4 regions of the Alteromonas sp. G4i13 genome follow, and region 1 is predicted to be linked to each of the others. Evidence: predicted binding sites of a transcription regulator. Region 1 holds the regulator's gene; each other region holds the start of a gene.
What was found. Region 1 encodes sigma-54, which starts transcription at its own class of promoters, with help from an activator protein. Its sites were predicted from a motif close to GTTGGCACGNNNNTNGNNT; they were not measured.
Positions count from the first base shown of each region.

Region 1 (7,231 bases):
TTTAATCGCTTAGGATTAAGTATATCGGCGCTATTTATTCTGGCGATGCTGATGTACATCCCTACGTGGATGGAAGAGCAGCCTGAAACGCAGGGGAATCGTGAAAACGATGCGCTAAAGCCCGCCTACAAAGCAAAAAATCTAACCACTACGCTGTACAATCAAGACGGTGAGTTAAATCACAAAGTATTTGCAGAGTCGATGGAGCATTACGACCAGCTTGGCTTTGTATTGTTTCAGCAACCTAAATACACCCTTTATACAGAAAACGCGTCATCACCATGGGTGGTAACCGCTGATGAAGGTACACTATACAATAACGAGCTAATCCAGCTGGAAAACCAAGTTAATATTGAGAACCAAACTGGCGATGACTTTGTCAGAAGTATATCGACCGAGTACATTCAAATTAATTTAGAAACCAAGCAAATGACATCTGACCAACCCGTTGAAATACTGGGCACCCAATATGTCATTTTAAGTAATGGGTTTAACGCGAATTTACGCACACAAGAATACGAGCTTTTAGATCATGTACAAACCACTTATTCCCCTAGCAACTAGTTTATTGCTTGCCATCGCTAGCGGTGCGGTACACGCCAGTGAAGATGATTTTTCGCAGCCCATAAAAATAGGCTCGAACACCCAGTTTATCGACGGTAAAAATAAAACCGCGTTGTACAAAGACGACGTACTCATAACTCAAGGCTCTTTGGTTATTGAAGCTGACGAAGTGGAAGTAATTGCCACTGACGGTGGTGGTCGTGAAATATTTATTGCTAGAGGAAAGCCTGCAAGCTATTCCCAGCAATTGGAAGACGGCACGCCAGTTTCGGCAAAAGCTAATGAAATACGCTATGAAGTGGTGAACCGAACGATTTCTCTTGCTGGAAACGCAGAGTTGAAACAAGACACCAGTAAAGTACAGGGTGACAACATCACGTTCGATATGATTACCGAGCAATTGCTAGCGACTGGCGGCGCAGGTAAGGATGGTGAGGGTCGAGTGACCACAGTATTCACACCTGAGACCATTCGCAAAACTTCGTCTAAGAAAGACAAAAAAGACAACGAGGGCAATGAATAGCAATGGCAACTTTGAGCGCTAAAAATCTTGCTAAGGCTTACAAGTCAAGACAGGTTGTACGAGATGTAAGCCTGTCTGTCTCAACGGGTCAAATTGTCGGTCTTCTTGGCCCAAATGGCGCTGGTAAGACCACCACATTCTACATGATTGTTGGTTTAGTGAATTTGGATAAAGGCAAGATTGAAATTGACGACAATGAGCTAACTCATCAGCCCATGCACGAGCGTGCACGCCGCGGAATAGGCTACCTACCGCAGGAAGCCTCTATTTTCAGAAAGCTCACGGTACATGAAAATATCATGGCCATTTTGCAAACCCGTAAAGATTTAAATTCACAACAGCAAGAAGAAGAAGCTGATGCGCTACTTGATGAATTTAATATTAACCATATACGTAATAGTACGGGGATGAGTTTGTCAGGGGGCGAACGCCGTCGCGTTGAGATTGCCCGCGCTCTGGCAGCAAAACCGCAATTTATTTTGTTAGATGAACCATTTGCTGGTGTTGATCCAATATCAGTTAATGATATAAAGAAGATAATACAACATCTTCGCGATAGGGGGATTGGAATCCTTATCACGGACCATAACGTACGAGAGACATTGGATGTTTGTGAAAAGGCGTACATTGTGAGTCATGGCGAGCTTATTGCGCAAGGAACGGCGGAACAGGTTTTAAGTAATCAAAAAGTAAGGGATGTATACCTAGGCGAACAATTCAGGCTATAGTTAATGTAACCGAATTGTCATTTTTCAGTTTCGCTCTGGTATATTCAATTTAGAGCATTTAAATAAGACGTAGATGAAACCATCTTTACAGCTAAAATTTAGCCAACAACTTACCATGACACCACAGCTTCAGCAGGCCATTAAACTGCTGCAGCTTTCTACACTTGATCTTCAACAAGAGATCCAAGAAGCGCTCGATTCTAATCCGCTATTAGAAGTTGAAGAAGGTAATGACGAGCCGCAACTAGAAAAGAACAATATCGACAACGATGACAGCGGCTCTGAGGCCACTGCTTCTGCATCTAGTGACACACTAGAAGCCGGCGATGCACTTGAGAAAAACGATCTTCCCGATGAGCTGCCAATCGACAGCACATGGGACGAATACTACTCTGCTTCATCTTCGCCTGCTCCGGGTCCATCCAATGACGACGAGCAAATCTTCCAAGGTGAGACTACTGAAGATATTCAAGAGCACCTTCTTTGGCAAATGCGCCTTACCCATTTCTCGGATACCGATCGCGCAATCGCTACAGCAATCATCGACTCTATTGACGAGTCAGGTTATTTAACCGTTACCCTTGATGATATTTTAGAAGCGGTCAACGATGATGATATGGAAGAGCCAATTGAAATGGACGAAATAGAATGTGTGCTAAAGCGCATTCAGATGTTCGACCCTATTGGTTCTGGCTCACGCTCTCCACAAGAATGTTTGATGGTGCAATTGCGCCAATTTTCAGAAGACACACCGTGGCTTGCTGAAGCAAAGCAACTGATTGAAGAGTACTCTGACTTACTGAGCAGCAAAGACTATCGTACGCTTATGCGTAAAAGCCGATTGAAAGAAGATCAGCTACGCGAGGCAATGCGTTTACTGCAAACCTTGAATCCTCGCCCAGGTAGTGCTTTAGTTACTAAAGAGCCTGAGTACGTTATTCCTGATGTCTCAGTAACCAAGAAAAATGGCCGTTGGGTGGTTGAGCTGAACCCCGACAGTCTGCCTAAGTTAAGCGTAAATCAACAATACGCAGCAATGAGTCGCCGTGCCAAGAATAGTAGCGATTCACAATTCATCCGCTCACACATGCAAGAGGCTAAGTGGTTCATAAAGAGCCTTGAATCTCGTAACGAAACCTTAATGAAGGTTGCAAACTGCATTGTGCAGCAGCAAATGGGCTTTTTTGAGCACGGCCCGGAAATGATGAAACCAATGGTGCTAAATGATGTCGCAGAAATGGTAGATATGCACGAATCCACTATTTCGCGAGTGACAACGCAAAAGTACATGCATACGCCACGTGGAATCTTCGAATTGAAGTATTTCTTCTCAAGCCACGTTGCAACAGAGTCTGGTGGTGAATGTTCATCTACAGCGATTCGTGCATTGATCAAGAAATTAGTGGCCGCTGAAAAGCCTAGCAAGCCGCTAAGTGATAGCAAGATTGCTTCATTGTTGGCCGAACAAGGCATTAAAGTTGCCCGGCGAACAATAGCAAAGTACCGGGAATCGTTGTCGATCCCGCCGTCGAACCAACGCAAAAGCCTTATTTAATCGGGCTTAATAATATAAGGAAGACGAAATATGCAAATCAACCTTACTGGTCATCATGTCGAAATCACCGACTCTTTGCGTAATTATGTCGATACGAAGTTCAGCAAACTTGAACGTCACTTTGATCACATTTCTAATGTGCATGTCATCCTGAACGTTGAAAAATTAAATCAAAAAGCCGAAGCGACCGTTCATTTAAGTGGCGCTGAAGTATTCGCATCCTCAGAAAATACCGACATGTATGCGGCGATTGACAGCATGGTTGATAAACTCGACCGGCAGGTAATCAAGCATAAGGAAAAACTGAAAAAACATTAGTAGTTAATTAAGCATGGATATACAAGCCATCGTAAGTCTGGACCGCACCGAGTGTGCGGTTCAGTGTAATAGTAAAAAGCGAATTCTTGAGATCATCGCTGATATCGCTGCCAAGCAAAACGAGAACATTGATCAGGCAACGGTACTTAACAGTTTGATGGCTCGAGAGCGTATGGGTAGTACAGGCATTGGCAATGGTATCGCCCTGCCCCACGGGCGCCTGCCGGGCCTTGAGAAAGTGATTGCCATTGTTGTAACCAGCACGCCAGCAATCGACTTTGACGCCCTTGACGAGAAACCCGTAGACATCTTTTTTGCGCTACTCGTTCCCGAGGAACAGACCGAAGGACACCTTCAAACGCTGGCCACCGTGGCTGGTAAACTAAGCGACAAAGAAACGATTAAAGCAATACGTCGCGCAACGACAAGCGACGATATTCTATCTGCATTAAGTTAAACATTAAGCGCCTATTAACCGTTTAGTAGGCGCCTAATTCAACAACGCGTATGTGATAAAACCAGAGTATTAGGGAGAAAGTAGGTGAAGCTGATAATAATCAGTGGTCGTTCGGGGTCTGGTAAGTCTGTCGCACTTCGCGCATTGGAAGATTTAGGTTATTACTGTGTTGATAATATCCCGGTAAACTTACTTCCCACCTTAACCCATACAGTTGTTGACGAGTACGATCAGGTTGCGGTAAGTATCGATGTGAGAAACTTACCTAAAAATCCTGACGATTTGGTAGAAATTCTAGACTACCTGCCTTCTTCGTGGTCGATGACCATTGTTTACATTGACGCGAGCGATGATGTACTGGTTAAGCGTTTTAGCGAAACACGTCGTCTTCACCCTCTCGCCAAGCTTAATAAATCGCTTTCAGAAGCCATTAAAGCCGAGTCAGCCCTACTTGCTCCTATTGCTGAACGCGCAGATTTATATTTAGACACTGATAAGCTTACCATTCACCAACTGGCAGAGTTAATTCGAGAGCGTATCTTGGGTAAGAAAAGCTCACGCCTTGTGCTTGTGTTCGAGTCGTTTGGCTTTAAGCACGGTATTCCTAAAGATGCGGATTACGTTTTTGATGCCCGCTTTTTACCTAACCCCCACTGGGAGCCGGACCTTAAACATCTGACCGGATTAGACGCGCCAGTAGAAGTATTTTTGGGGTCGCAGCCTGTAGTGACCAAGTTCATTTGGCAAATTCAGAATTTAATAACGACATGGCTGCCTCATTTAGAGCGCAATAACAGAAGTTACGTAACCGTAGCGATTGGCTGTACTGGTGGCCAACACCGTTCGGTTTATATCGCACAGACCCTGTCGAAAACCTTCAGTGAAATACACCCTGATGTACAAATTCGCCATAGAGAGCTGAATCAGTAATGACTATTCAAAAAACGCTAACTATCGTCAATAAGTTAGGGTTGCATGCAAGAGCGGCGACCCAACTGGTTAAACTGGCTAATCAATTCGACGCTAAAATCATCTTAAAAAAAGGCGATAAAGAAGCAGACGCAAGCAGTGTATTGGGATTAATGATGCTTGAAAGCCATCAAGGTGAACAGGTAGACGTGATTGTGGACGGCAGTGATGCTGTTGATGCACTTGCAGCTATTGAAGAGCTTATTGAGGGCAGATTTAACGAAGACGAATAGTCTTACTTGCCCAATCCATTGACCAATTAATCAACACTTAGCGCAGTTATCTTAAAATCCCGCGCAAAACCTACGCAATTATCATGACAGACTCATCATAATTGCGATATTCTACGCCCACTTAGGCTCTATGGCCTGCATTGTTCATCTTTTAGCTTGTAGGAATAACGCCTTATGGCAGAAGCGCTTGTTTCTAAATACGTACAAACTCAGTTACGCGCACTCAACGCTGCGTTGACCAACGGTCAATTCGTATCTGTACGTAAGCTTCTGCTTGAATTACCGCCTTCAGACGTCGCCCACATTCTTGAATCTAGCCCTAGCAGAACCCGTGACGAATTATGGGAGCTCATTGATGGTGACTTTCACGGCGACATTTTAGAAGAACTGTCTGACGATGTTCGAAACGGTATCATTACAAAAATGCTTCCCGCTAATGTGGTTGACGCACTTGAAGAGATGGATACCGATGACTTAGCAGAGACGCTAAGCAGCCTTCCCGAGCCAGTATTGGCCGACATTCTAGACTCGATGGATGCACAAGATCGCGTGCGCGCAGAGCAAGCGCTGTCTTACGGTGAAGAAACCGCTGGTTTCATCATGAACACCGACACCATCACATTACGTCCCGATGTGACCATTGACGTGGTTCTGCGCTATATCCGCTTAAAAGGCGAGCTACCTGAGAATACGGATACGTTTTACGTGGTAAACCGAACTGACAACCTTGTTGGTATTGTTCCGGTTACCCGTTTACTCACCGCAGATACCGACGATAAAGTGTCTGACGTTATGGACGAGGAATCTGAAGCGATTCCTGTGAATATGCCAGACGATGAAGTGGCAAGCCTGTTCGAGCGATACAATTGGCTTTCAGCACCTGTTGTAGATGAAAACCATCGCTTAGTGGGCCGAATTACCATTGATGACGTGGTTGATATTATTCGTGAAGACGCGGAACACTCGATGATGAGTATGGCGGGTCTTGATGACGACGAAGATACCTTTGCACCCGTTATGCAAAGTACCAAACGACGCTCGGTGTGGCTGGCAGTAAACTTAGTGACGGCGCTAATGGCTGCGATGGTGAGTGATCTATTTGAAGCAACGCTGAGCCAACTGGCTGTGTTAGCTATTCTAAATACCATTGTCCCTAGTATGGGCGGTGTAGCGGGTAATCAGACGCTAACGCTAGTTATCCGTGGTATGGCACTAGGCCATGTTAACGCAAGTAACTCACGATGGCTTATCAGTAAAGAAATATCCATCGGCTTTTTAAACGGTGCTATTTGGGCGGTGCTTATTGCCTCTGTCATCGCGTTATGGAAACAAGATTACATGCTGGGCGTAATTATTGCCTTTGCCATGATGGTAAACATGATTGCGGCTGCTTTAGCGGGTGCAACCTTACCTATGATCATGAAGCGTCTTAAGATAGACCCTGCCCTAGCTGGCAGTGTTATCTTAACTACGATAACCGATGTAGTGGGTATTTTTGCTTTCTTAGGTACTGCGACGCTGTTTCTAATTTAAGTTAATTTTGAACTCTCATGCCTGATAGGGCATGGGTGAGCTAAACAACACTCATGCAATAAGCGCTTTCGCTATATATCCATTGACGTTCAGCTTGTAACCCACACCCCAGACGGTTTCTACTAGCTGTCCACCATTTTCAATACTGTTGATTTTATCAAGCTTAGTGCGTAAACGATTTATATGGGTATTCACCGTGTGCTCGTAGCCTTCGTGGTTATAGCCCCACACCTCACTGAGCAATTGATTGCGAGAAAAAACTTGGTTTGGATGACGACAAAAATAATCCAGTAGCGCAAACTCCCTAGCCGTTAACGTCAGCACTTGGCCGTTTAGGGTTACGCTATGAAA
Region 1 is NZ_JBHNYX010000027.1:35,692-42,922, reverse strand. It holds gene lptC (LPS export ABC transporter periplasmic protein LptC) at 1-564, shown strand, start outside; gene lptA (lipopolysaccharide transport periplasmic protein LptA) at 533-1,087, shown strand; gene lptB (LPS export ABC transporter ATP-binding protein) at 1,090-1,815, shown strand; gene ACFI6J_RS13905 (RNA polymerase factor sigma-54) at 1,889-3,370, shown strand; gene hpf (ribosome hibernation promoting factor) at 3,401-3,688, shown strand; gene ptsN (PTS IIA-like nitrogen regulatory protein PtsN) at 3,702-4,145, shown strand; gene rapZ (RNase adapter RapZ) at 4,230-5,075, shown strand; gene ACFI6J_RS13885 (HPr family phosphocarrier protein) at 5,075-5,347, shown strand; gene mgtE (magnesium transporter) at 5,522-6,880, shown strand; gene ACFI6J_RS13875 (response regulator transcription factor) at 6,932-7,231, opposite strand, start outside.

Region 2 (7,231 bases), on a different contig from region 1:
CGTGACGACCACTTCATTGGCTTACCTGATATGGTAATGAACTACTTCAAGTTTATTGCTCAAGAAGTGCGTGAAATCATGGCGTCTATGGGTATTGCTAAGTTCGACGACCTTGTTGGTCGCACAGAGCTACTTAAAGTTTTAGATGGCATTACCGCTAAGCAAAACCGTTTAGATTTGTCTCCGTTGCTAGCGCAGCCTAAAGCAGGCGACCATACGCGCTTATTCTGCTCACAAACGACCAACGCACCTATCGATAAAGGTGAATTGAACGCGCAGATGCTTAAAGACGGCCAGCAAGCGGTTGTTGAAGGTAAATCTATTACCCTTAAATACCCAATCCGCAATACGGATCGCTCTGTCGGCGCATTGCTATCAGGTGAAATCGCTAAACACCACGGTAACCACGACTTTGAAGATACACCTATCAAAGTTGAACTTACCGGTACAGCGGGTCAGAGCTTCGGTGTGTGGAACGCTGGCGGCCTGCATATGCACCTTGAAGGTGATGCCAATGATTATGTAGGTAAAGGGATGACCGGCGGTAAGCTTGTTATTCACCCACCTCGCAATATCTCTTACGACGCCCACGACAGCGCCATTATGGGTAACACCTGCCTTTACGGTGCAACAGGCGGTAAGCTGTTTGCTGCTGGCCGTGCTGGCGAGCGCTTTGGCGTACGTAACTCTGGTGCTATTGCGGTAGTTGAAGGCATTGGCGATAACGGCTGTGAATATATGACAGGCGGTATCGTGGCTGTACTTGGTCCGGTTGGTGTTAACTTCGGTGCAGGTATGACTGGTGGTTTTGCTTATCTTATGGATGATGGCGACGACCTTGATAACCGTGTAAATGCGGAACTGGTCGATGTAATGCCAATTGAAGATAAAGCGATTCTTGCTGAGCACTTACGTGGCTTAATTAATCAGCATTACGAAGAAACAGGAAGCGAGCACTCGTTGTCGTTGCTTACTGATTTCGCCGCAACGCTGAAACGCTTCAAGCTTATTAAGCCAAAAACCAGTGATGTGAAAAACTTGCTTGGTCACATCAGTCGTTCAAGTGCTGAATTACGCATTCAGGCTCAGTAGGAGGATTTAGTTTATGGCAAAGAACGTATATCAATTTGTCGATGTTGAACGTATCGATCCGCCGAAAAAGCCGATCATGGTACGTAAACAAGAGTTCGCGGAAATTTATCAACCGCTGAGCCAATCTCAAACCGAAGGCCAAGCAGATCGCTGCTTGGACTGCGGTAACCCATACTGTGAATGGAAGTGCCCAGTGCACAACTACATTCCTCAGTGGTTAAGCTTGGCGAACGAAGGCCGCATTTTAGAAGCTGCGGAACTTTCTCATAAAACCAACAGCTTGCCTGAAGTATGCGGCCGCGTATGTCCACAGGACAGACTGTGCGAAGGTGCATGCACGCTGAATGATGACTTTGGTGCAGTGACCATTGGTAGTATTGAAAAATACATTACCGATACGGCATTCAAAATGGGCTGGCGCCCAGATATGTCTGACGTGGTATGGACCGATAAGAAAGTGGCGATTGTAGGTGCAGGCCCTGCTGGTCTTGCATGTGCTGATATTCTGGTTCGTAACGGCGTTAAACCTGTTGTTTACGACAAATACGAAGAAATTGGTGGCCTACTTACATTTGGTATCCCGTCTTTTAAATTAGAGAAAGACGTGATCAAGCTACGCCGCCAAATTTTTACCGAGATGGGTGTTGAGTTCGTACTTAACACTGAAATTGGTAAAGACATACAGTTCCAGGATTTGCTTGATAAATACGATGCTGTTTTCTTAGGCATGGGTACGTACAAGTCTATGCAAGGTGGCTTCGATAACGAAGAAGTTGAAGGCGTTCACGAAGCGCTACCTTTCCTTATCGCCAACACCAATCGCGTAATGGGCCTTGAAAAAGATCCTGCTGATTACATTGATATGAAAGGCAAGCGCGTAGTAGTTCTAGGTGGTGGTGATACCACGATGGACTGTGTTCGCACGTCAATCCGCCAAGGCGCTGCCCAAGTTACCTGTGCATACCGCCGTGACGAAGAAAGCATGCCGGGCTCTCGCCGCGAAGTTGTTAACGCAAAAGAAGAAGGGGTTGAGTTTAAATTCAATCTTCAGCCGCTAGACATTGCAGTAGATGAAAACGGTAAGGCATGTGGTGTTAAGCTGGTTAAAACCGAAATGGGGCCACCGGATGCCAATGGTCGCCGCCGCCCTGTTGAAGTGGAAGGTTCAGAGCACGTACTAGAAGCAGACGCGGTAATTATCGCCTTCGGCTTCCAGCCCAGCCCTGCGCCATGGTTTGCTGACTTCGGCATTATGCTCGATGAAAAAGGTCGCGTACGCGCGCCATCTGCTGGCAAATTTGCTTACCAGACCTCTCACCCGCAAGTCTTTGCCGGTGGCGATATGGTACGTGGTAGTGACTTGGTTGTTACTGCTATCGACGAAGGCCGTAAAGCCGCAGAAGGGATTATGGACTATATTGGCGTTTAACCTTCGCTAACTAAGGCCTATTGTCCATTCACGAAAAGCTCGATAGTTCTGCTATCGAGCTTTTTTTATTTAAAACTAAAGAGATACGATTTACATTAGATAGAATAATTGAATAAAGAGATGACATCATGAGATTGCGGACAGGGCTACTTTACGGGTTATTTTTAGTTTCCGTTTCATATTGCGCCCAGGCAGAGGAAAGTAACGCACTTACCACTCGCTCGGCTAAAGCAGTGTTCGCAGACTACTTGGAATATCTCACGCTACCCAACGTTGCAACGCAATCAGCAACTGATATAGAAAAGGTTGCGCGTTGGACGGCAACGAAATACAGCGAGTATGGTTTTAATACTCAGCTGCTGGAAAACAACGGCATGCCGATGCTGTATGCTGATTACATGCTAGCTGGGAAAAATGCCCCTACCCTGCTTTTTTATGCACATATGGATGGTCAACCGGTTAACGCTGAGTTGTGGGAACAAGACAGCCCTTGGCAGCCCGTTCTAAAAATCGAAGAAAATGACAGCTGGGTTGAAAAACCACTCTCTTTACTCGATAAAGACTATGACCCTAATTGGCGTATTTTTGCGCGCTCGGCATCTGACGACAAAGCCCCAATTATGATGTTACTAGCAGCCATAAACTCACTTTCGACGAATAAGGTGACGCCATCAGTTAATATCAAAGTGCTCCTTGATTCAAACGAGGAAGGTGGCTCTCCTACCCTCGCAAAAGTGATAGAAAAAAACAAAGCGCAGCTTTCTGCAGATGCCGTAGTAATGTTAGACGGTCCCATGCATCCATCCAACGCTTCTACCGTGGTTTTCGGTCATCGCGGTGCGACACTGGTTAAGCTCACTGTTTTCGGACCAAACTCTGATAGCCATAGTGGGCACTTTGGCAACTACATTCAAAACCCCGCTTTTATGCTCTCAACACTCTTAGCAGGGATGAAAAATGAAAATGGTAAGGTGACTATTCCTAATTATTACGGAGACGCTCCTCTGTCAGAAGAAACAAAACAGGTGCTTCGAGACATTCCTATTGATGAAACTGCACTATTGGCACGCCTTGGGGTAGCAAAGTCAGAGTCTGTAGGTGGCAACTACTATGAATCCATTAGTCTTCCGTCTTTAAATATCAATGGATTGAGCGCTGCAAGCACAACAGCAGTAAGGACAATCATTCCGGCTAGCGCTACAGCGTCCATCGATATTAGAACTACAAAAGAGGCTCACTCGTCCAGACAAGTTAAGCTGTTAAAAGACTATATAACAGCTAAGGGATATCACATTGTGGACGAATTGCCATCAAAAGAAACCCGTCTAAAGCATGAAAAACTCATTCTTATAGAAGTTAGCCCCGGCACTGCAGCACTACAAACGTCCCTCGATGAGCCAGTTGGTCTATGGGCGCAAAAGGCACTAGAATCTGTAAGCGATGAGAAGGTTGTAGTTATTCCAATGATGGGGGGTACTGTTCCAACCGCACCGCTAGTAAACAGTATAGAGAAGCCGGTAATTCTTATTCCATTAGTCAATGCTGATAACAATCAACACGCCTCTAATGAAAACTTACGTATAGGGAACTTTTACAGTGGAACAAATGCGCTGTATCAATTACTGACCACGCCTTATGACCAGTAATAGAGTTGTAGTGATGAAGTGATGCTTTAAACCAAAACCTATACGAAAAACCTCACTAATATACGTTAATAGACCAAGGTTTAGTTGAAGCGCGAGAGTTACGACTCTACTATCGTTTAAGCAATTAAAGACATCGCACATCGGGTGAAGAATCTATCTATGCAGCATTTAAACATTAAGAAACTTACATTTTGTCTAACACTGGCGATAGCAGCGAGCAATGCCAGCTTAGCTGATACCATTGCTGTTGACGCTTCATTAAATGCGCAAGTTAACAACCAAACTAAGAAACAAAGCGTCAACTCTTCACCTAGTAAGCCAAGCATCATGTCTTGCCCTTCTGATTTTCAGCAAGTTAAGATTTCTGATGATGCAAGACAATGCCAAGCATTTGACGAAAGCAAGACAGCAGTAATGGTTTACCACTCTCCTCGCTCCCCGAGTGAATTACTGAATGTTTACCAAACGGCGCACCCCGCTTTAAAAACTCACACGCCAGTTAGCGGCCGCACGTTGTTATCCTCAGAAGATAAAGGGGTCAGAGTAATAATCAGCCCAGATAATACTGGCTCTCAAGTGGATATTCTTGTTACATCCACAACGAAATAAGCCCTTTTAGCAAGACAACTACGAAATCTACTCATGTTGGCATCTGCTTTGCAAAATCATCAATAACCACTCCACGGTAACAGTGAGTGTCATTTTTATGACGCTCGAACTGCAAACGGAGCCCAAGCTTTTTTCGATATAAACACTTTAGCGGGCTTCTTTATTACGCATTCCGTGGGCTTTAACTATTGATATTTGCGAGGGTTACGATGGAATTGGCAATTATTCTAATGATGTTACTTATTGTCGTTGCACTGGGTGCCATAAAGTTGTCAGACGGCGGTGTCGCATTTCCATTTAGGCGAAAGCCGCAATTGTTCACCCCCGTTGAGCACTCTTTTTTAAACCTTATCGAACAGGCTATGGGAAGAGAGTTTCGCATAGTGTGCCGTGTGCGTCTTAACGATTTAGTGGCGGTTCGCCAGTCTGCAAATAAAAAGACGGCAAGCCAAGCCATCAGCAGAGCTTCTAGCAGACAGCTCGACTTTGTATTAGTAGATAAACACGACATGAGTCCTGTTCTTGCTATCGACTTAGTTCATAGCCAAGGCAAAGATGGTTATAAATCACAAAAAGACTGGTTTGTAACCGGAGCACTTGATGCTGCCGGCCTTCCTCATGCAAGAATTAAAGTGAAATCTGGTTATACCGTTGACGATATTCGCGAGTGTTTGGAAAACAAACTCATTCCATATCGCCGTTTACAGCAAAAAATGGCACAGCTGCCAACGCATAATCCAGAGCCACCAAAGCGCCCGACTCGCCCAGTGCGTTCAAGCAGACCAGCTGCAGCTTAAGACATAACCCCACTTCCCCTGGCCTTTGTTGCTTTGCTATTTTCTTACTCTCAAATAGCGGTAACAGAGGCATTTTTCTGTCAGTTTGCCCGTTTTCCTTATACAATTAACGCTTTCAGCAGCGTATTCACGCGTTAAATTCCCTCAACACCGTCGGTAAAGTTATGAAAAAAATTGGTATTTTAGGTGCAATGGACGAAGAAGTTGCGCTACTTAAAGCGTCACTTTGGAATGTAAAAGAAACCCAGTGGAAGCACCTGACGTTTTACGAAGGTACACTTAACGACATAGAAGTGGTGCTAGTAAAATGCGGTATTGGTAAAGTGGCTGCAGCAATTGCTACTACTGTACTTATCGAACAGTACGCCCCTGATGCTGTTGTCAATACCGGTTCTGCCGGAGGTTTCGACAAGAATCTAAACATCGGTGATTTAGTGATCGCCAGTCACGTTATTCACCATGATGCCGATTTAACCCATTTTGGCTACAAGCTCGGTCAATGCGCAGGTATGCCTGAAGATTTCCGTTGCGATACAAGGTTAATGGAAGCCGCTCGTAGTGCTGCCACAGGCATTACCTCACTTCAGTCGACAACAGGTTTAATCTGTACGGGCGATGCGTTTATCGGTAGCGACGAAGCTGTAGCAGAACTGCGTGAAAACTTCCCAGACATGAAAGCGGTTGAGATGGAAGGTGCAGCTATAGGTCAAACTTGCCATATGCTCGACACGCCTTTCCTTGTCATTCGTTCATTGTCGGATATTGCAGGAAAAACGTCGTCAGTGAGCTTTAAAGAGTATCTAGACACTGCCGCTAAACACTCAGCACAATTAGTTATGGCAATGATTAAGGCTCTTGCAAAATAAGATGACAGAGGTAATTAGCGACCCGCAATACCAGTCGCTATTCGTACTTTGGCTGGCTATCGCCATTGACGCATTATGGCGCTGGCCCCAAAGTACTCATCCATTAACGCTCATGCGCTACCTCGTTCAGCAAATGGGGCGCAAAGTGGTGCCCTCTCATGAATACGGTAGGTCTCAGCACTATATTTCAGGCTCATTAGCCGCCCTAGTTCTTCTTGCGCCATTGGTAGTATGTGTTGCCATCTTGGTGTACATGGCCCAATACCCCGTATTCTTTGAGGCGATTATTCTTGTCGCACTGCTCGACTACGGTTACCAGCGTCAACAGTACAAAAAAGTGCTGGCGAGTGTGGGAAGAAATAAAAAATCCCTCGCACGTGAAATGGCGCAAACCATTACTGCACGTCAATGCGATTCACTTTCCGATATAGGAATTGCCAAAGCCGCGATAGAATCGCTATGGCTGAAGTTTCTTTATCTTTATTGCGGCGTTATTTTCTACTTTGTAGTGGCAGGCCCCATAGGCGCACTCATTTATCGATTGCTTTTGCTCACATCTTGGCAGTGGCATTACCGAACCCCTGCAATGACTTTCTTTGCCAAACCCGTACGCAATCTTGTTTACTTACTTAATATGCCGCCCGCGGTCATTGGTGGTCTAGCAACACTACTGGTCAGCCATCCTATTAAAGGGTTTCGCGCCATAAAGCGCTCCCCAGTGAAAGATAAAACGTCGCTACTGCTTGCACTTATGGGCGGTGTGCTTGATATTAAACTCGGCGGCCCAGCAAT
Region 2 is NZ_JBHNYX010000012.1:25,226-32,456, reverse strand. It holds gene gltB (glutamate synthase large subunit) at 1-1,092, shown strand, start outside; gene ACFI6J_RS07840 (FAD-dependent oxidoreductase) at 1,106-2,521, shown strand; gene ACFI6J_RS07835 (zinc-binding metallopeptidase family protein) at 2,650-4,167, shown strand; gene ACFI6J_RS07830 (hypothetical protein) at 4,327-4,776, shown strand; gene ACFI6J_RS07825 (DUF2726 domain-containing protein) at 4,986-5,573, shown strand; gene ACFI6J_RS07820 (5'-methylthioadenosine/adenosylhomocysteine nucleosidase) at 5,738-6,439, shown strand; gene ACFI6J_RS07815 (cobalamin biosynthesis protein CobD/CbiB) at 6,441-7,231, shown strand, end outside.
Region 2: the regulator sigma-54 is predicted to act here: its motif matches at 4,812-4,830, upstream of ACFI6J_RS07825 (DUF2726 domain-containing protein).

Region 3 (7,231 bases), on a different contig from region 1:
TATTTTGCCGCCGTGGTGGTTTATAAGGGTCTGTGAAATAGACAAACCCAACCCAGAGCCATTTTGCTTGCTTGTGACCATGGGGTAGAAAAGTGTGTCTTTTACTTCAGCCGGAATACCCGGGCCGTTATCAATAATTTTTATTTTTGCTACCAGCGCGTGACGCTTCGTTTGAATTGTCATTTGGCGCTCTATTCGCGTAATTAACCTAATTTGTGGGTTGGGGGTTTGACTCTCGGTTAATGCCTGAACGCTGTTGCGCACAATATTGAGCACCGCTTGCTGAATCATGTCAGGGTCTAACATAAGCGGTGGAATGCTGGGGTCATAGTCGCGAACTATGGTAATGGGATTGTCTGAGTCAAAGCGCATTAAGCTGCGTATTTTTTCAAGCGCTTGATGCACGTTACTTTCTTCAAATCGAGGTAGTGAATTAGGTCCAAGCAAACGATCAACTAAGTTTCGCAGACGATCAGACTGCTCAATGATCATGCTTGTAAATTCTTTATGCTCGTCAATCAGCTCTTTTTCTAATAGCTGTGCTGCACCGCGAATACCACCAAGAGGATTTTTGATTTCGTGTGCAAGGCCGCGAACCAATTCTCGTGCTGCGTAATGTTGCGCGTTTTGTAAAGTTTCTCGAGAAATTCGCTTTTGCTGGTCAATCTTTTTAACTTCAAATAGCAGTCGTGGGCCGTCTTCGAAGTGCAAGTTGGTAACGGTTAGGTCGGCAGATACATAGCGGTTATCTCGAAAAGCCAACTTAATTTCGTTTTCGGTGAAATCTTCACCTTTTCTGATGGCAGCTTTAAGTCGGGTGGTTTCTATTGTGCCCGGCAAGAAAAAATCTTGAAGTGGATGCCCAATAAGTTGTTTTAATCCAGTCTCAAACAAAGCTTCACCAGCGTGGTTGGCATAAACAATCGTAAGTTTGTTGTCTACCATTACCAGTGCGGTATTTAGGCTATTGATTAGCTGTTGTGTTTCTAACTCGGTGGAATGCATCCGAGCTCGTCTCCTTTGCTCCATAATTGTGCATTGTAGCTTGCAATGATGCGTTGCGCGAATAAAGAGCTCAAGAAGAAATGTTCACTGAACCTCTATGGTGCGCATACATAACAATGGTTGCACGCTATTAGTTATTAATTAACGCCGATGCCTGATGCAGGTAAAGGGTTTGTAATGGAGACGATGCAAGAGTCTTGCCCGTATTGTTCGTGAGTTCAACTTTATAAGTATGTGCCCCACGATGGATACCAGAAAGCTTAAAGACGCCTGAACTATTGCTAGCTAATGGGGCGTCGTCAAAGATTAATCGGTAGATTGGCGCTTTGGGTGCACCAGGTTGTGCGGCAGAGATAGTGAATTCTCCCAAGTTATTGCGAATTGTCGCTTCTGGTGCAGGTGACTTAATGACTACGCGATAGTTGGGCTTGGGGGCAGCCGGCTTCGCAGGGGGAGGTGGAGTAACCTTTGCCGCGGTTACTACGTTTTGCGTTTTTACATCGAACGCTAGGGGTTCTGCGTTTTGCTGCGGCTTGTCAGTGTAAGTCACAGAGCCGTCTTTACCTACCACCTTGTATATGGTCATTGGAGAGGTAGCTGCAGCTGATGTTGCATTGCCGCTTTGTTCGGTTTCGCTTTCTTGTGCTTCTTGCTGGGTACTTTGTTGGCTCAGCATTTCCGCTTGCACAGGCAGTAAGCCGTTGCCGCTACTTAGTAATAGCGAAATTAAGCAAATGTGTCGCGTCATGTTGTGCACGTGTCGTTACCTAATTAATGTGGTTTTGGCTAGCTGGCTAATTCACATAGCTTGCTACGTCTGGCTTATTGATAACCTCTTTAGATGTATGCAAGTGCAGCGGGGCAAAGCCCTGTGCGCAGTTGATGTAGCATGAAAGAGTATTCGTTAGCATAGCTATAAAAACATAGTAGATAAATCGTACGCATAAAAAAAGCCCGCAGAGCGGGCTTTAGTATAAATTGCTATACAGTGCGAATTTACACGCTGTAGTACATGTCGAACTCAACTGGGTGAGTAGTCATGTTAAGTTTGGTTACTTCTTCAGACTTAAGGTCGATGTATGCATCAATCATGTCGTCAGTCATAACGCCACCTGCTTTAAGGAAGTCGCGGTCGTTATCAAGGGCTTCAAGCGCCATTTCTAGCGAGCTTGCAACTGTTGGAATTTCAGCAGCTTCTTCTGGCGGTAGGTCGTACAAGTCTTTATCCATTGAATCACCAGGGTGGATCTTGTTCTTAATACCGTCGATACCCGCCATAAGCATAGCAGTGAACGCTAGGTATGGGTTAGCTGTTGGGTCAGGGAAACGTACTTCAATACGACGTGCTTTATCGCTAGTTACGTGAGGAATACGAATAGATGCAGAACGGTTACGTGCAGAGTATGCAAGCATTACCGGTGCTTCGAATCCAGGAACCAGACGCTTGTATGAGTTAGTAGAAGCGTTAGCAAACGCGTTGATTGCGCGCGCGTGCTTGATGATACCACCAATGTAGTAAAGTGCTTCCTCAGAAAGACCTGCGTACTTGTCACCTGCAAAGATGTTTACGCCATCTTTAGAGATAGATTGGTGACAGTGCATACCAGAACCATTATCGCCAACAAGCGGCTTAGGCATAAAGGTAGCTGTTTGACCGTATGCGTGTGCAACGTTGTGAACAACATACTTGTAAACTTGAATTTCGTCAGCTTTCTTAACTAGCGTATTGAATTGGCAAGCAATTTCGTTTTGGCCAGCAGTTGCTACTTCGTGGTGGTGCGCTTCGATAACAAGGCCCATCTCTTCCATAACTAGACACATTGCAGCACGGATATCGTGAGCAGAGTCCACTGGTGGTACTGGGAAGTAACCGCCTTTAACGCCAGGGCGGTGTGCCATGTTGCCGCCTTCAAACTCTTCGCCAGAGTTCCACTTTGCTTCAGAAGAGTCAATCTTGTAGAAAGAACCCGCCATGTCAGTGTGGAAGCGTACGTCATCAAAAAGGAAAAACTCTGGCTCTGGGCCGAAGAAACATGTGTCACCGATGCCAGTTGATTTTAGGAATTCTTCTGCACGACGAGCAACTGAACGAGGGTCACGCTCATAACCTTCCATTGTTGAAGGTTCAACGATGTCACAACGGATGTTTACTTGTGTTTCCTCAGCGAAAGGGTCAACTACGCAGCTTGTTGCGTCTGGAAGAAGAACCATGTCTGATTCGTTGATGCCTTTCCAGCCAGCGATTGAAGAACCGTCGAACATTTTACCTTCTTCGAAAAACTCTTCATCAACTAGGCCCGCAGGGATAGATACGTGTTGTTCTTTACCTTTTGTATCGGTAAAACGTAAATCTACAAACTTCGCTTCACTTTCTTTAATCAGCTCTAATGCCTTTTCTACTGACATCGTGTCCTCCAGGTTTAATGTAAAAATGCGGAATGATCAGCTTCACTCCAACAGTGGCAAAAGTGAAAGCGATTATCATGCCATCTATATGTCTACCGATTTCAGTGGCATAGACGGACATCTATCACTTCCGCTTGGATTAAATTGCATCATATTGGTGCAATGTTGCACCAATATGGCGTTTCATGCTCATTTGCACGTCAATCAGCCTAGATTACTTTGTAGCGTATAGCTACCAAATATGATTAATTAGGTGCAACGGGGCTGGTTATTTGTTGAACAAGTGTTTAAAAACCAATAAAACTCGTTTCCATCAAAAAAAGATGCGCAAACGTCGTGGTTTTTCTGTACAATCCGCGCAAATTTTTCTATCTGCATTTTTTTGCAACAAATCTAACGCATACTCCTTTCCACTGAATTGAAGTAGACGTTGATTTACACAGGCTCTATATAAGCATGAATACCACTGATATTAATAAATTGCGTAACATCGCAATCATCGCCCACGTTGACCACGGTAAGACCACCCTGGTAGACAAACTGTTACAGCAGTCTGGCACCCTTGAATCTCGAGGCGAGCAAGAAGAGCGCGTAATGGACTCGAACGACATCGAGAAAGAACGTGGCATTACCATCCTAGCTAAGAACACAGCGATTAACTGGAACGACTACCGTATCAACATCGTAGACACTCCAGGACACGCTGACTTCGGTGGTGAAGTAGAGCGTGTAATGTCGATGGCTGACTCTGTACTTCTACTTGTAGATGCACAAGAAGGCCCGATGCCACAAACCCGTTTCGTTACGCAAAAGGCATTTGCTCAAGGTCTTAAGCCAATTGTTGTTATTAACAAAATCGACAAGCCTGGTGCGCGTCCTGATTGGGTTATGGATCAAGTTTTCGACCTATTCGACAACCTAGGTGCAACTGACGAACAGCTAGATTTCCAAGTTGTTTATGCGTCTGCACTTAACGGTTGGGCATCACTAGATGCAGATACTAAAGAAGACGATATGACGGCATTGTTCCAAACTATCGTTGACCAGGTTTCTCCTCCTGATGCAGATATCGACGGCGCATTCCAAATGCAGATTTCTCAGCTTGACTACAACTCATACGTGGGTGTAATAGGCGTAGGTCGTGTTAAGCGTGGTTCTGTTAAGCCAAACCAACAAGTAACGGTTGTTACTGCAGATGGCAAAAAGCGCAACGGCAAAGTTGGCTTAGTTTACGGCTACCTTGGCCTTGCTCGTCACGAAGTTGAATCTGCTCACGCGGGCGACATCATTGCAATCACAGGTCTTGGCGAACTTAAGATCTCTGACACCATTTGTGACATCAACACGGTAGAAGCACTTCCTCCACTTACGGTTGACGAGCCTACAGTAACCATGACGTTCCAGGTAAACACCTCGCCGTTTGCAGGTAAAGAAGGTAAGTATGTAACGTCACGTAACATTCTAGAGCGTCTTAAAGACGAACTAGTACACAACGTTGCACTTCGCGTTGAAGAAACTCAAGACCCTGATAAGTTCCGCGTATCTGGTCGTGGTGAACTTCACCTAGGCATTCTTATTGAAAACATGCGTCGTGAAGGTTACGAGCTTGCTGTATCTCGTCCAGAAGTAATTCTGAAAGAAGTAGATGGCGAAACACAAGAACCTTACGAAACGCTAACTATTGACTGTGAAGAGCAACACCAAGGCTCTATTATGGAGCAGCTAGGTCTTCGTAAAGCCGAAATGACTGATATGTCCCCAGATGGTAAAGGTCGTGTACGTATCGACTTTATCATTCCAAGCCGTGGCCTAATTGGTTTCCAAACAGAGTTCATGACGTTAACGTCGGGTTCTGGATTGCTATATCACACGTTCGATCACTATGGTCCGTACAAAGGCGGTATCATTGGTAAGCGTAAGAATGGTGTACTGATCGCTAATGCAAACGGTAAAGCACTAACTAACGCTCTGTTTAACCTTCAAGAACGCGGTCGTCTATTCATCGGTCACGGTGTTGAAGTGTACGAAGGTATGGTTATCGGTATTCACAGCCGTGACAACGACCTTACTGTTAACGCGCTTAAAGGTAAGCAGCTTACTAACGTTCGTGCATCAGGAACTGATGAAGCGCAAACACTTGTTCCGCCTATCAGAATGTCACTTGAGCAAGCGCTTGAGTTCATCGATGACGACGAACTAGTAGAAGTAACGCCTGAATCTATCCGTATTCGTAAGAAGCTTCTTACAGAAAACGAGCGTAAGCGTGCATCACGTGCACCTAAGTCTTAATAGCTTCTAAGACTTACATTGATTTTGAAAATGCCAGCGTCAGCTGGCATTTTTTTTCCATTTTGCCGATGAGTTTGGCCTGCAATCGTTCAAATCGTGTCTCAACTTACACACCGTCACTTCCCATCAGAAAAGCTGCTTTCTAGCATTATCACTAAAACGTTAGAAAAAGTTTAAATATCGACCAAAGGTTAGTGGTCAAAAGCGTTCAGAGATTCTATCCTTGAAAATATCAGTCCGCATAGATCAATACCCAGCGAGCATTTATCTATGCGGATTGGTACAATTGACTGACGTCTTAACACGTGAGCTAAGTCGTTGTAATATTTACGGCTAATGACCTAACAAAAAGGGGAAGGGTAGTGTTTTCTGTAGCAGTAGTTGAAGATGATCCTATCACGCTTGACCTTATTACTGACGCGTTGGAAACGCAGTTAGACGCCACCGTGTATCCATTTACACGTAGTAAATTTGCAAGGGATTTTTTGCTGCAACAAACCGCAGAATCTATCAGCTTGATCATCAGTGACCAAGTAATGCCGGATTATGATGGACTAAGTCTTCTAAAAACCTGTCAGTCTTCGGGGTTGGACGTTCCATTTTTACTCATTACTGCCGACCCTAACAAAGAGTTAGTGATAGAAGCGCGTAAACTTCAGGTTACCGGTTTTCTTGCTAAGCCACTCAATATGGAAGAGCTAGTTCAAAAATCGAGAGAGGCGGTGTCGCAGGCCAGCTAAGCCTGTAGGTTGTTTTTCATTTTATGTATCGCACGCTAAAGGTGTGCATGAGAGCCAAAAATCTACTTCGTGGTTAACGATGACAACGTAAAACAGGTTAGGACAGCAAAGCGCAATTTACCTTTGGCTTTAACGTGTTAATTTATCTCTATTAAAGTACATTTCGATATAGAAAATTCGGGTTAATTCATCTCACGCCCCTAGTTTATGAGGCGCTAAAATTCTACACTGGTGGCATAAGTTTTTATGCAACAGGATGTAATGTGAGCGCCTTATTCGATAATACCCCTCCCAGAAAAGACACGTTTTCGTTCAAATGGCAAAAGTACAAAGGGAAAGACATCATTCCTGCGTGGGTTGCCGATACTGAGTTTCGTTGCGCGCAGCCAATTCTAGACGCCATTTCGGGTCAGGTTGAGCATGGCAACATGGGTTACATACTGCCTGAACATCACGAAGGCGCCATTCAGGCTGTAGTGAGATGGCTTAAAGATAAGCATAATTGGGAAATTCAACCCGAGTGGCTAGTGTGGACACCAGGCGTTGTGCCAGCGTTTAACGTAGCGTGTAAAGCCTATTGTGAACCCGGTGATAAAGTACTTATTCAAACACCTAATTATCCGCCTCTACTGGCTGCCCCAAAGCTAAATGGTCTCGAACGGGTAGATATAGGCACGGTAGTGCAAAATGACGACGGCACAAGTTCTGAAACTATCTCGAGTGTTGAAGGTGCGCGCTATACGTTAGATTTTGAAGCATTAGAAAGAGAAGCGGCTGATCCTAAATGTAAG
Region 3 is NZ_JBHNYX010000002.1:10,310-17,540, reverse strand. It holds gene glnL (nitrogen regulation protein NR(II)) at 1-1,005, opposite strand, end outside; gene ACFI6J_RS01050 (hypothetical protein) at 1,136-1,762, opposite strand; gene glnA (glutamate--ammonia ligase) at 2,002-3,411, opposite strand; gene typA (translational GTPase TypA) at 3,868-5,700, shown strand; gene ACFI6J_RS01035 (response regulator) at 6,063-6,440, shown strand; gene ACFI6J_RS01030 (MalY/PatB family protein) at 6,704-7,231, shown strand, end outside.
Region 3: the regulator sigma-54 is predicted to act here: its motif matches at 3,478-3,496, upstream of glnA (glutamate--ammonia ligase).

Region 4 (7,231 bases), on a different contig from region 1:
GTATAAAGCGCTTAGTCGCGAAATCGATGCCATTCCTAAGGCGTTGTCTAAACGTTTCAACGCAGCGACAAGCAGTGTAAATGCCAAAGAGCGTGCTCAAAAATCCAAAGAAAATGAGCAAGTAAAACACATTAGAAAGCACATTAGCGTTATCGATAACTTAATTGCTCAGGGTAAATTCCGCGTTGCTATTTCAAAATTTGCAAAGCTTCAGGAAAGTTATGCTGCGCTTCCTGGTTCAGCGAAAAAGTATGTAGAGAAGCGTTTTGAAAAGACCGCTGGTGATGTGTCGCGCTTAGAAGGATGGCAGGATTACCTTGCTGCGCCGCGCAAACCCGCTCTTGTAGAAGAAGCAAAAGCGTTAGCCAGCGCTGATGCAGAAAATATTAAGCAAAGAAGTGAGGCCATTAAGTATCTGCGTAAGCAATGGTTATCACTAACACCGTCATCGTCAACGAGTGAAGAAAGTAGTGATGACGCGTTGTTACAGCAGCAATTTGATGATGCACTTGAAAAGGCCTTCGAGCCTTGTAGAGCGCATTACGCGAAGTTAGATGCACAGCGGGCTGCTGCGCGTGAACAGCGTATGTCGATTATCGCTACCGTTAAGGCAATGGACATTAACATGCCGGAAGCCGAGTTAGTGAAAGTTTTCGATAGAGTGTCTAAACAGTGGCACGCTGCAGGTCAGGTTGAACGTGAAATTTATGAACAGCTGAAGCAAGAATGGAAGGCGGTATCATCGCCCATTCAGGCTAAAGTAAATCAATGGCAAAGTGACAACCAAGCCCAAAAGCGTGCGTTAGTCACCCAAGCTTGTCAACTTGCTTCGGAAGAAGATGTCGCTGGCGCTGCCGACAAAGCTCAACTATTGCAAAGCCAGTGGAAGCAAGTAGGCCATGCAGGTAAACGTGAAGAAAGTAAGTTGTGGGCAGAATTTAAAGCTGCCAATGACACCGTATTTGAACGTTTAAAAGCCGAGCGGAAAGTACAGAATAATGCATTTAACGCGTTAGTAGATTCGCTACTCAAGCAAGTGGAAGCTGTTGACACCAACAGCGATGATGCAACGTTCAGTCAATCAATAAGCGACGTTCGCGCTCAGTTAACCGACTTGCCCAAAGCGCAACGTACGAAAGTAGATAAAAAGATTGATTCACTTGAAAGTAAGCGCGCTGCGCGAGCGAAAAATGCACAATCTCAAGCCCGATTGGCGCGAGCTCAGGCGCTGATTTCTTTACTACAGCTAAGTGTAGGTGAGGGAAGTGGTGATGAGCAATCTCTAGCGGAAACGTTAGGGAAGCGTTGGGCAAGCGTATTGGGTCAGTCTACTGGAAATAAAAAAACTCAGCACGATAGACGATGGTTAACGGTAGCACTAGAAGTCGCAACAGGTATGCCAAGCCCAGATGCAGACGCATCTATACGCTCTAGCGTACAGCTACAAATGATGACATCTAAGTTGGAACAAGGCGAAGCGGCAACAGCTCCCGACATTCTTGCTGACTGGCTATCATACGACTCGATAAGCGAAGAAGATAACTATTTGCTGCAACGAGTTGTTTCAGTTATTGGTACTCATCCTGAAATTGTTGCTTAAACGGAAAGCCTAAATGGAAAACAGTGTTGAGTTTCAATTTGAAACAGAAATGTCTGCATATCGCTTTTTGAATACCGTGAAGCATATTGACGCAGAAGGGTTAAGAGTTAAGTTCGGGCGTACGGATCATCACGTGAGTGTAAAATACCGTTATGGGGTAGGGGAATTTGATTCGACGCTATCTACACTAGACGATATTGCTCGTGAGTTAGGTGGTGAAGAAGTGTCTTAACTAACCAGTTAGGTCAAACCACGTCGACTGTAAATACAAAAAGGGCCAGACAATTGTCTGCCCCTTTTTTGATAAAAACGTAATTAACAGTCTTTATCTTCAGCGTCTACGCCTTCTTTCACATCTTCACAAGCGTCTTCAACGGCATTACCCGCATCGGTAACAATTTCGTCTAGCTCTTCGCCTGCGTCTTCCGCTTCACCGTCACCGCAAGCTGCTAGTGATAGTGCAAATGCTGATGCTACTAGTACCTTTGATAAGTTTTTAAATGAAAACATATCCTTACTCCTTTTTCCTATTAAAATACTTCTAACTCTTAGGCTCTTGGTGCTCTACCACGTAACGCATTTGCGATAAGTGAGATTACGAGCAACGCGATAAACACAAAGAAAAGAAACTGTGCGATACCTGTTGCTGCACCTGCGATGCCTCCAAAACCAAAAACTGCTGCAATAATGGCGATGATAAAAAATGTGATTGCCCAACCTAACATAACTAAATCCTCGTATTGCTTCCGTTACTTTCACTTTAACTAATGCTATCTTTGTGCCTATTTTTTAAGTTATTGAAATATATTGATATAATTTAATTTTCCTTTAGTTGTCAGGCCGTATCTGCAGGCAATTAACGTCACGATTACACGTGCGAATGCATTTTTTACATGATTGAGTAAGGCCCTAGTCACCCAACTTTTCTCTTTGTGTGTTAAGGGCCTTTGGCTGGGATTATTCTTTGATTCTTACCAGCTTCCGAAGAACGTGAGAGCAAGGTTGTGGTTTGTTATGGCGTCTGAATTGGATCCTGGCGACGCAATGTGATTATGTAAGTATCCCATCTCAACGCGCCATTTCTTGTTGAGGTGATAAGCCGGTCCCACGTAAAGTCTATTTTGGTCAAACCCGCTATTTTGGCCCCAGTCTGTGTCGTTTAAACCAAAAAATACCTCGTCCCAAACGACCATTGACCATTGCTCATTTAAAGGTTTCGACCACCGTATAAATTGTCTGAACCTATAGCCTGTATCACCGCCTTCATCGCTCCTGAATCGCTGCTCCAAACGACTTCTACCTGAAATGGTACCGCCCATAAATTTGCTTAATGAATACGTAGCTTGCTGCCACACCCTGTCTTCTTCAATTGAACCGTTGTCTGAGTCTATCGTTACTCTTGCAACACCCAGCCACAAGGTCGTATCGCTTGATAGTTTGTAGCCGACACCGGGACGAACGATAGAAACGCCTAGGCGAGATGCGTCGTCTTTAAAGCGTAAATGACCGTCAAACCAAAATTGCCATTTACCTTTATCATCGGCATCTCCAGTGAGTGCGAGAGCGTTCCAAGATTGAAAATCTGACTCGGCGTGTGACTTAATGCCGGCTGTCATCGCCATCACAAGTAGTAAGACGCAACGCGTCATAATTCGTTTTGCGCACATAGTTTTTCTCGTTGAAAATAAAAAAGAGGCAAAGCGAAAGGGAAGGGACGCCTTGCCTGCAAAGGGAGAGTGTTTCGCCCCTCACACTTCCTAAGAATGGAGGGGCAATGGCCTATTTAGTTACCGTTTGGGTTGTAAGGTAACGAAGATTGGTGAGCAACAATACGCAGGTCGCCGTCACTATCTTTGACATAGGCAAACGTGTATTCCACCTTCGTTTCGCCACCTTTTGTATCGGTAAAGAAGTAGTTGCCCATCGCCACGGCCATGCGACAGCTGTTGTTGATAATACCCACATTATCGAATTTCACATTTGTGTATGGCTTTATAGCAAAGCCTTTGTCCTCTTCGTAAGCGTCATTACCGCCAACAAAGTATGAAAGCGCAGCATCGAAGCTTGAACGGAACTGGTCGTTAGCTGCAAGCGTTGGTTTAAACAGTACGCTGCTTAAATCGTAACCATACATAGCTTGGATGAAATCTGCGGCTTCGCCAGAGTAATCACCATCATTGCTAAATACTGCACCAATTCGCACTATGCCGTCGCCCCACATCTTTTGTGCCGTTACCACTTCTCGCTCAGTAATACATTCGTCGGAATAAAGTAATGCGTTGTCGAGTGCTTTAGCTTTTAACGCCGGAACATTCGAACTAGCTGAGTGCTCCATCTGCGGTTTTGCCACTGCACTGCAACCAGTCACCAACATTACTGTAGCTGCTACAAGAGTAGTTTTTGTCATTAACGTGCTTAGCTTTCTCATCGCCTGACTCCTTAGTCATTTGCAAAATAAATATGTGCTATTACCTGATTCAATTGCTTAGAGCAGTACCGCTACAACGTTGTTGCTAGAGGTTTATAAATCTGCTCTGCAGTTCATGGGTTTAATGATAGCTAGCTATGATGACGGAGACTTTTGTACAACATTAATAGAAGATTAACGGGCCATTAAAAATCCAGGAAGCACTTCAGGAGAATGGATAACAGCTATAAATTAGAAAAAAGAGCTGTGATAGCAGCAGTGTCATCGACTTTTTCAAGAAGAAACGAATATGACACTGGCCAAGTTTGTAGAAAAGTGAAGAATGCAGTTAGCCAGTGGTCTGTTAGCCACAACAGAAAAGTAATAAAGACTAGTGCACAGGTTGTTGGCTTTAATACACATTACGGTTTTGCTCATGTGTTTGAGCGATGCTTTTCAATAATTGCAACTAGGGCCTGAAAAGCATTTCTATTAAAACTGATGTTTTAGAGCATAAGTGAGCGGCAAAACGCTCAGCTAGTTGCCATTTTTTGGCTCAAGAGGCTCTGATAGTACCTCTAAGACAGTAAAAGCATTTTTACCTAGACGGGTTTTATCATTCGCCATCATTACATCAATAGTAAAGTAGATGTCGTTAATTTGAGTTTTCACAACGTCGTTTGAGCTTGGGACGGCCATAGGCTGTGCCACTTCATCGCAGCCTGACATAGTGCACTGCCTGTCGGTTTGAAATGCCACGGGCTCTTCCTTGTTCGCCATAACTTCTCGCGCAACAACTGGCTTTTTATCGACGTTGGTTTTAACAATAGCTAAATAGGTAAAGCCTTGCTTTTGAGCAATTTCCGCTGCTCTGTAAAGGGCATATTGCTGTACTTTATCAGCAGGAGTTTTGTCTGTTGCCTTAAAAAGAACCTTGTATTCGTTCTCAGAAATTTTTTCGCTCGAATAGCCATAGGCAGCTTTGGAACTCGCTGACTTATAAGGGGTAGGGGCTGCTACAGGGGTCGATGAACAACCTACTATTGCAAGGCTAAACGCCACACCAACACAGGCAAGCGTCAAACGACTTTTCTTCATATTTTTTTTGTTGTTCATCTCACATATTCCTTAATACTGTGATCATTGAAATAACGACAATAGCGCAGTCCTACTTATTGCCATTAGGGCTTGATTGCGTTTTGCTTTGGGTTTTGCATCTACCGCACCCTTGTATGCGCCAAGGGTTGCGATGCCAAGCAACGTTTCAGGCTTTCCCATCATCAGTTTACATTGCCTCTTTGCTTGTGTAAGTGCAACATCTGCATGATGTTTTTGCGAAAAATAAGCATGCTCTTTCTGTGCTATATCTTTCATATTCGATTTTAAAAAAATGTTCATCGCTTTTCCTCACTATTGGCGGTGGCTTTTTACGCAATGGTAAGCATTTTCACTATCCGAAAACCCGTCGCCACGTTTGTATGAGTCTGCTAAAGCTCAGGTAATTGAATGCATTTTGTGCAAGCTTAAATAAACAAAAGGCCGCAATGCTGTTGAACACCAACAACAGGAGTGGAACTACCACATAGCTAACGCCCACACTATGAAGTATAGCGCCAATGGCGATGTTTAAAATGAGCCAACATACAGTGCCCACTGCAAATGCCGCTAGACATGCAAAGACTGTAACAAAGAAACTCTTTTTAATGAGCATCAATTCACTGTTAGTGAGCTCTAGAAATGCCAAACCCTGCGCTTTTCGCTGGGTCAATGCTTCGGAGAATGCCGAGAAGATATCCGAAAACGATGGGTCGGGGTAATTCTGTTGCGTTGACTTGTTCTGTTGTGTTGACTTGTATTGTGCAGAGTGTTCAGAGGTTGCTGATGCAGCGTTAGCATTGTCACCGTTGCTCGTAACATTAGGATTCGCCTGCGCCGCGGGCGGCGTCAGGCGAAAAGGATTTTCTGTGCACAAATTGAAATTTGCTCTTCGAAAATCTGGTACAGTCATCGTATTACTTCTTACGTAAAAGTGACGTCACTAACATTCCTGCTGCGAAAGCGATACCCGCTGTCGCTACTGGGTTCTCAATGGCATATCTACGTACTTTCGACGCCTGCCATTTTTGCTGTGCCAGACGCTTTCTCGCTGACATGTTCTCTGCAGACGATGTCGCAGTGCGACGAATGTTTTCCTCTGCAATGCCTGCACTGTCTGCTAACTTGTCTACTGACGCATGAAGAGAATCTTTCAGTTGATCCGTTACTGGGTGACTCGGCTCAGCCACGCCGTTTGTACCGTTACGTTTAACTGTTTGCGATTTAGCTGAAGCTTGTGTAGCCATAATACTCTCCTTAATATTTTGGGTTCACATAGATAGCTGCAACTGGTATACCAAACTATTATCTTACTGTTTTATATAGCTTATTTTTATTTTTCTATTGTTGCGTGAGGTACTTATGTGCAAGTCTCACACACTGTTGTGTCTTACGTCTGTAATATTTTCTTGGTCTTGATGATGCGCTGCTCAACCTCCGACATTCGGTACAGGTTGGCAGCGATAAAATTAACTTTTCAGCCCACTACCGAGGCTAAATCGTCTTTGGTGACAGGTTTGAGCAATGCACTGTTGATCCCTATGGTTGTCATCGCTTCGGAGTCCGCTTCGTGACCGCTTACAATAGTAAGAATGGCATCTGGTAGCTTTTGCTTGAGCTCACTCGCTAAGTCGTAACCGTTATAATCGGGAAGGGTAAGGTCCATAAGAATGTGATCGAAACTTTGATTTTCTGCAGCCTGTAATGCTTCAGCACCGCTGTACTGAGTAGTGACCGTATGACCTAAGTGGGAAAGAAACAATTGCAGTAACTCCGCCGCATCCTCATCGTCTTCAATCACAAGTATGTGCTTATTGGCAGGCTGATCTGAATTACCATTTGAATCAGTAGACTGGATTTTCTGCTCTGCTTGCCCAGGGTTTGCAAGCCCTCGATAAGCGGTCTCTTCCTCTGGAGCATACGGCTTGTTCATTGGCATGTCTGCAACTTGGGCTTCCACGTTGGTAAATGTTACGTGATTACCTGGCGGAAGGTATTGCGAAAGCAAGTTAGCCAGTGCAAACCGGTCAATGGGCTTTCCAATTACGTCGTTAAACCCTTCGCGAATTAACGATTCTCTTAAGCCTTTGCGGCTTGCTGCTGTCACGGCAATCACTGGGATATCCTGC
Region 4 is NZ_JBHNYX010000011.1:35,645-42,875, reverse strand. It holds gene ACFI6J_RS07415 (DUF349 domain-containing protein) at 1-1,600, shown strand, start outside; gene ACFI6J_RS07410 (hypothetical protein) at 1,614-1,832, shown strand; gene ACFI6J_RS07405 (hypothetical protein) at 1,916-2,110, opposite strand; gene ACFI6J_RS07400 (DUF1328 domain-containing protein) at 2,149-2,325, opposite strand; gene ACFI6J_RS07395 (DUF2490 domain-containing protein) at 2,572-3,267, opposite strand; gene ACFI6J_RS07390 (hypothetical protein) at 3,384-4,028, opposite strand; gene ACFI6J_RS07385 (CC0125/CC1285 family lipoprotein) at 4,545-5,123, opposite strand; gene ACFI6J_RS07380 (hypothetical protein) at 5,148-5,405, opposite strand; gene ACFI6J_RS07375 (hypothetical protein) at 5,458-6,015, opposite strand; gene ACFI6J_RS07370 (hypothetical protein) at 6,020-6,349, opposite strand; gene ACFI6J_RS07365 (response regulator) at 6,580-7,231, opposite strand, start outside.
Region 4: the regulator sigma-54 is predicted to act here: its motif matches at 2,368-2,386, upstream of ACFI6J_RS07400 (DUF1328 domain-containing protein).